2 regions of the Exiguobacterium sp. s141 genome follow, and region 2 is predicted to be linked to the other one. Evidence: predicted binding sites of a transcription regulator. Region 2 holds the regulator's gene; the other holds the start of a gene.
What was found. Region 2 encodes NrdR, which represses ribonucleotide reductase genes. Its sites were predicted from a motif close to AACACNATATATNGTGTT; they were not measured.
Positions count from the first base shown of each region.

Region 1 (3,461 bases), on a different contig from region 2:
AACGTTTTTCTGAAGGGCCTTACATCCGTCGACGAGCCGGGCCAATTCTTCCGGTTGAAGAAATGGTTCCCCGCCTGAAATCGTCACCCCGTCCCAGCCTGATTGTTCGATTTGAGCGAGTAAGTCCGCGACCGAGACGTCTTGTCCTCCACGTGGATTCCAAGATTCTGGATTATGACACCCAGGGCAACGGTGCGGGCAGCCCGCCGTAAAGATGACCGTGCGAATGCCTGGACCGTCGACGACCGATTCTTCAAGTACGGATAGGACGCGCATGATGCTTCACCCTCGCTCGTTCTTCTTCTCGTTTTGCCGAATTCCACCGGTCCATCGTCCCGACCAAGTAGCCGGTAATGCGACGAATCCGTTCAATTCGTTCATGTTCGCCACATGTCGGGCACGCTTCGTCGATAATCCCTTCAAGGCCGCAGTTGCCACAACGGTCGACCGGATGGTTGATCGACCCGTAGCCAACGTTCTCGGTCCGCATGAGCCGGACGATCTCTTCGACCGCTTCCGCATTATGGGCGAGCGATCCGTCGACTTCGACATACGTGATATGACCCGCATCACAGAGCGCGTGGTAAGGCGCTTCGAGACGGACTTTATCGCGAATCGAGACCGATTGATACACGGGCACATGAAACGAGTTCGTATAAAAGGCGCGGTCGGTCACACCTTCGATCATCCCAAACGATTGCTGATCTCTCGTCACAAATTTACCCGACAATCCTTCGGCCGGGGTCGCCAAAAGAGAAAAGTTCAAATCGTATCGTTCCGATGCCTGCTTCATTCGATCACGTAAATGAGTGACGATATCGAGCCCAAGCCGTTCCGCCTCTCGCGACTCGGCATGCGTGCCACCTGTGAGTACACGAAGCGCTTCGGCGAGACCGATAAATCCAACCGAGAGCGTCCCTTGCTTCAGTACCTCGCGAAGATTGTCTTCTGGACCGAGTCTCTCTCCACCCCGCCAGACGTGTTGGGCATAGAGAAACCGAAATTCGTCGGCGTGCCGCTTCGCTTGATAGTCGAATCGTTCGAGCAATTGATCGATGGCGACGTCGACATAGGCGTCGAGCGTCTCATAAAACGAATGGATGTTCGAAGCGACAAGCGCCATCTTGACCAAATTTAACGTCGAGAACGATAAGTTGCCGCGTCCAATCGACGTCTCGGCACCATGCCGATTCCCCATCACCCTTGTCCGACAACCCATGTAGGCGACTTCCGAGCCGTGCGTCCCGTCGTAGTATTGAAGGTTGAACGGAGCATCGACGAACGAGAAGTTCGGGAATAACCGCTTGCCCGTCACACGACAGGCGAGACGGAACAAGTCGACGTTCGGATCGTCCTCATGGAAGTTGACCCCTTCTTTCACTTTAAAGATTTGAATCGGGAAAATCGGCGTCTCCCCGTTACCGAGCCCTCGCTCGGTCGCGCGCAGCAACTCTCGAATGAATATGCGTCCCCACCGGCTCGTGTCGGTGCCGTAATTGATGGAAACGAACGGTACTTGTCCGCCACCACGTGAGTGCATCGAGTTGGCGTTGTGGATGAACGCCTCACACGCTTGATACGTCGCCGCGATTGTTTCAGACTCGGCAGTTTCAAAGAGTTGCTCGGTCGTCCATTCGACTGGTAGCTTTTTGAGCCGCTCGAGCTGACGTTCATACGTCTTTTCGACATACGGTGCGAGGTCGACATCAAACATCGGGAAAGCTTGACCGCCGTGTTGCATGTTTTGGTTCGCTTGAAGAATAATCGAAGCGAGCGCCATCGCCGAGCGGATATCCTGGGGCGGTCGAATCGTCCCGTGCCCGGTATGAAATCCGTTCGTGAGCAAGTGGCCGAGCGGGATTTGACAACACGTCGTCGATCCTGTCACGTAGTAGTCGGCGTCATGGATATACAAAAAATTATCCTCGACGGCTTGACGTGACCGTTCTGATAATAGATATGTCGTCGACAATTGTTTTGATACTTCTGAGGATAATCGTGCCAATTTTCCAAGTGGTGATTTCCCGTCGACGTTGGCGTTCTCTTGTACGAGGTCCTGATCTGGGAGAACACAGACATCTTCATAAAGCTGGAGCATATTCACTCCGCATCACCTCACTATATATTGATTACAAGCGAGTTAATTACTCGCTTAAGTTCCATATATAGATTATGTCATGTTTTTCTGGGAAGTAGTGAAGTCTAAATTGTGAGCATTAAGTGTGACGTATTCGCAAAAAAATAGCCGAGCCCTCATCTGGACTCGACCATACCTTAATGTGAACCATATCACAACTCTTTAGCAGGCTTTACGATTTTAAATTCGACTTCTTCTTTTTCTTCTGACTCTTGGGCTTCACGCAAGCCTTTCGCGTTCAACCACGTATAGATCGCACCCATGAACAATGCGCCACCGATGATATTCCCGAACGTGGCTGGGATCAAGTTGTGGATCGCGCCGGCAAAGCTGATCGCCTCAGGATGCGGGACGACGAGCGTGAGGGCGAACAAGACGAAGTTGGCGATGACGTGATCAAATCCTGAGGCGAAGAAAACGGCGACGAGGAAGATCATCGAGAAGATTTGGGCGAACTCGTTTTTCATTTGCTTCGGCAAGAAGATGGCAAGACAGACCATCCAGTTGCAGAAGATTGCGCGGAAGAAAATTTCGACCGTCGTGTGGTGCATCTTGCTTTCGACGACCGAGAACAGCCAGTTGTCCATCCCAAGTTCTTGGATGACACCGGTCGGAGCGAGCAGCAAGGCGAACAAAACGCCACCGAGCGCATTCCCGACAAAGCAGAGCAACCAGACGAGCATCGTGTCGCTGAGCGTCGTGTATCCCCGCATCGTCGAGGTTGTGAAGTACATCGTATTCCCGGTGAACAGTTCGGCTCCGCCATAGATGATCATGACGAGGGCGATCCCGAATGAGAATCCTCCGATGAGCGTTGTGAACGGAGAATCGATCAAATACATTCCGTTGACGACTTTCAGTGTGAAAATTGAAGCGAATCCGATAAAGATCCCCGCGAGCATTGCTCGTAAAAAGTACTCCATTGGCCGATAATGAATCATTTGCGAAGATGCCTGTGCTTTCTTCCGCAACGATTCGAGTGCATGGATTTCCATTGATGCCATGTCACAAACCCTTCTTTCTGTTTGAATGAAACCATTATAATAAGAACGAACATGTGAAATCATTAACAATATAAGCCCGAAACGAATAAATTGCAATCGCCCCTTCCACATGTTGACACATTTTTCACATCGTAATCGTTTACATTTGTCGGATTTGTGACTAGAAAAAAACGACCCTTCGCAAAGGGCCGTTCGAAATGATTATTCTTTGTTTTCAGAAGTCTCTTCCGACTCTTCCGTTGAAGTTTCTGACGCCTCTTCAGTCGCTTCAACTTCGCCTTCTGTCGCTGTATCAGCTTCAAGGTCTTCGACCGCCACCG
Region 1 is NZ_JACSLJ010000002.1:632,920-636,380, reverse strand. It holds gene nrdG (anaerobic ribonucleoside-triphosphate reductase activating protein) at 1-276, opposite strand, end outside; gene KNP74_RS07805 (anaerobic ribonucleoside triphosphate reductase) at 254-2,098, opposite strand; gene KNP74_RS07800 (formate/nitrite transporter family protein) at 2,290-3,132, opposite strand; gene KNP74_RS07795 (50S ribosomal protein L25/general stress protein Ctc) at 3,343-3,461, opposite strand, start outside.
Region 1: the regulator NrdR is predicted to act here: its motif matches at 2,115-2,132, upstream of KNP74_RS07805 (anaerobic ribonucleoside triphosphate reductase).

Region 2 (3,461 bases):
TCAGGCGTTCGAGCGTGCTGCACACGGGGAAATGACGGGCGTTCTCGGCGTCTCGAACGAACCGCTCGTCTCGATCGACTTCAATGGAGATGAGCGTTCGTCAATCATTGATGCCGATTCGACGATGGTGCTCGGGGGCAACCATGTCAAAGTGCTCGCTTGGTACGACAACGAATGGGGCTATTCGTGCCGCGTCGTCGACTTGTTGGACATGGTCGCGAGCTACCTGCAAATCGGACAACAAGAAACCCACGTCTGAAAAAATATATTTATCTAAAAATATTTTTAAAGAATTGAAACAAATGTCTTGTAACGACGTCCTAAACAAGATACACTCTAACTCGTGAACTTCAATTGGTCTGACAAACGCAACTTAAAGGGTTAGGACCTCTTAGGACTAACTTGCCCCCGTGGTTGTGGGCGATTCAGGCACAAAGTGAGTGATCATCAACTACTTTGAGACCATTGATGTAAAGGGGGATCCACTAATATGGATACTATGGGACGTCACATTATTACAGAACTTTGGGAGTGCAATCCCGACAAATTAAACGATATCGACTACATCGAGCGCTTGTTCGTCGATGCAGCACTTCGTTCGGGCGCTGAAGTCCGCGAAGTCGCTTTCCACAAATTTGCGCCGCACGGTGTAAGTGGAGTCGTTATCATTTCAGAATCACACTTAACGATTCACAGTTTCCCAGAGCATGGCTACGCATCAGTCGATGTGTTCACATGTGGGGATCGAATCGATCCAGCTACAGCCTCGCAATACATTGCAGAAGGCTTGGAAGCAAAAGTTCGTGAAGATGTGAAACTTGACCGTGGGATGGGACCGATTCGTGTTCCTGAAGCGCAAGTGGCAATCAGCAAATAATCAGATTGACCTTATGAGGCTGGCCGATTTTCGGTCAGCCCTTTTAATTGTTTTGTTAACCGCTTAATTTTGATATGCTTAACCTATATAAATAAGGTGTCGAGGTGGATAATGGGATTATTTGATAAGTTTCAAACACATGTCCAAACGGACGATTCGCATAAAAATGAGGCGTTACGGACGCGTTACGTGGCGGCATCGCCAAGCGCCGTGCTCACATGGCTCCGCGAACGGATTCAGGCAGAAGGTCAAACGGTTCGCCGGGTCGATGCAGACCGGGGCGAAGTGGCGTTTCATGGAGACGGATGGGACGCATTGGCGACCATCGTCCAAGTGGACGGCGGACGCACGGCCGTCGATTTTACATTGAACCGTGACCAGATACTCGGACCAGACCTCGGTCAAATCGTCACCACATATTATGAGGCGCTATCCGTGAAGTTCCCGCTCCGCGCCATCGGGAATCAATCTGTCGAACGATAAGGAGGGCTGAGCATGCGTTGTCCTAAATGCGATCATAATGGAACGAGAGTGCTCGACTCCCGGCCAGTACAAGATTTCTATTCGATTCGTCGCCGTCGCGAATGCGAGGAGTGCGGCTATCGCTTCACCACGTTTGAAACGGTCGAACAGACACCGCTCATCATCGTCAAAAAAGACGGGAATCGGGAAGAGTTCAGCCGTGAGAAAGTGCTTCGCGGGATTATTCGGGCGTGCGAGAAACGTCCGGTCACGCTGGAGCAACTTGAAGGTGTGGTCACGAAAGTCGAACAACAGTTACGCGCCCTCGGCCAGTCCGAGATTCCGAGTGAACAGGTTGGGGAGCTCGTCATGAACGAGCTCGCGCGGGTCGACGAAGTGGCATACGTCCGCTTCGCGTCTGTCTATCGCCAGTTCAAAGATATCTCTGTGTTCTTTAAAGAACTAGAAGATTTAATGAAGCAAGAAAAATCGACCAACTAAACGGGCGGCCTGCTGGTCGCCTTTTTTCAAGGGAGACCTACCATGGAAAAAGAACGCATCCTGTACGGAACTGACGAACTGTTGATCATGAGCACCGGACTCATCGATCGCGAGTCGTATCAGTCGCTGTACCATTTATATCAGCCGGTCATCGGAGTGAAGGCGCTCGCAATGTATCAGACGCTTTGGAGCGAGCTGAAGCCCGGGAAAATGAAATCGAACTATATGTCACACAGCGCGCTTTGTGAGATGCTCGATTACTCGATCAACGAGCTGACGGACTGTCTGTTCCGGCTCGAAGCGATCGGTCTCGTCCGGACGTATAAGACGAAAGACGAGCGCTTGACCCAGTACGTGTATCAACTGCGGGTCCCGCTCGCACCCCATACGTTCTTGAACGACGGACTATTGTCGAGTTTTCTCTTCTATAAAGTCGGAGAAGTCCGCTTCAAACAGTTACAAGGTCGATTCACGATTGATCCGTTGCCGGCCGGAATCATTGAAGTGACGAAAGACTTTAATGAAGTGTTCGACGTCAAAGGGGTCAATCATATGGCGTTCACACAAAAGAACTACGAGAAACCTGACCGCGCCAAAATCGAGATCAACTATACGTTCGATATGGAAATCGTCAAAAAGTTGACGAACTTCCCCGTCGGCTTCTTCACGAAGAAGCTCGATGAGACGATCACGAAGCTTGCCTACGTCTCCCAAATCGATGAAGAGACGATGGCCGAGATGTTGAAGGAGTACTTCGTCCACGAGGCGTATCTACCGCTCAGCGAGCAAGAGAAACGCGACGGCTGCCGTCAGATGGTGTTGCAGTTGAAGAAAAAACAGACGCGCCATCGGAAAGTGAAGTCGGATGAGTCGGAGAAGGCAGAAATCGGTGATTTGCATGACGTGACAGTCATGGAAGAAGCGCATCCGCATCAGTACGTGTCGACGTTACGGAAGACGCCACAACTGTCGAAGAGCGACGAGCAACTCATCATCGACCTCGTCGATACGCTCGGACTCGCGCCAAGTGTCATTAACGCATTGTTCTATTACTGTATCGAAGTGAAGAAGCAGACCCGGCTCAGTGAGAACTACGTCATGCGGATCGCGACGAGTTGGAAGACGGCAGGCTATTTGAACGCCAAAGACGCGTTGGAACAAGAAGCGACACAAGACGCGCTCATCGAGAAGAAACAGCAGAAGCGGGAGAACGTGCAACAGCGGACGACCGTCGGCTCGAGACGCAAAGACAAGACCGAGATGCCAAAATGGCTCGAGGACGAGGCGAAAGAGCAACGGACGTACGATCAAAAACGAAAACAAGAGCTCGAGGCATCGGTTCCAGACGACGCGGAACTCGTCAAGCTGTTGAATGAATTGAAAGAGAAAGGATGAGGGACATGGAACGCATCAATCAAACGCTCGCCCAAATGATGAACCGGAAAGAAGTGCGGGAAGCGTACGAATCGATTCGCCGGCGCACCCTCGAACATCCAGAAGTCGTCGCCTTTTTAAAGGCGCATCCGGAGTTAGACGAGACGGCGGTCGAGGTCGGCTTTACGAAGCTCAGTGAATATGCAGAACAGATGGACGGCAAGAAGCTCGTCGAGGAGCAAGCCGT
Region 2 is NZ_JACSLJ010000001.1:434,181-437,641, reverse strand. It holds gene KNP74_RS02295 (glyceraldehyde-3-phosphate dehydrogenase) at 1-259, shown strand, start outside; gene speD (adenosylmethionine decarboxylase) at 491-877, shown strand; gene KNP74_RS02285 (hypothetical protein) at 989-1,360, shown strand; gene nrdR (transcriptional regulator NrdR) at 1,373-1,840, shown strand; gene KNP74_RS02275 (DnaD domain protein) at 1,883-3,235, shown strand; gene dnaI (primosomal protein DnaI) at 3,241-3,461, shown strand, end outside.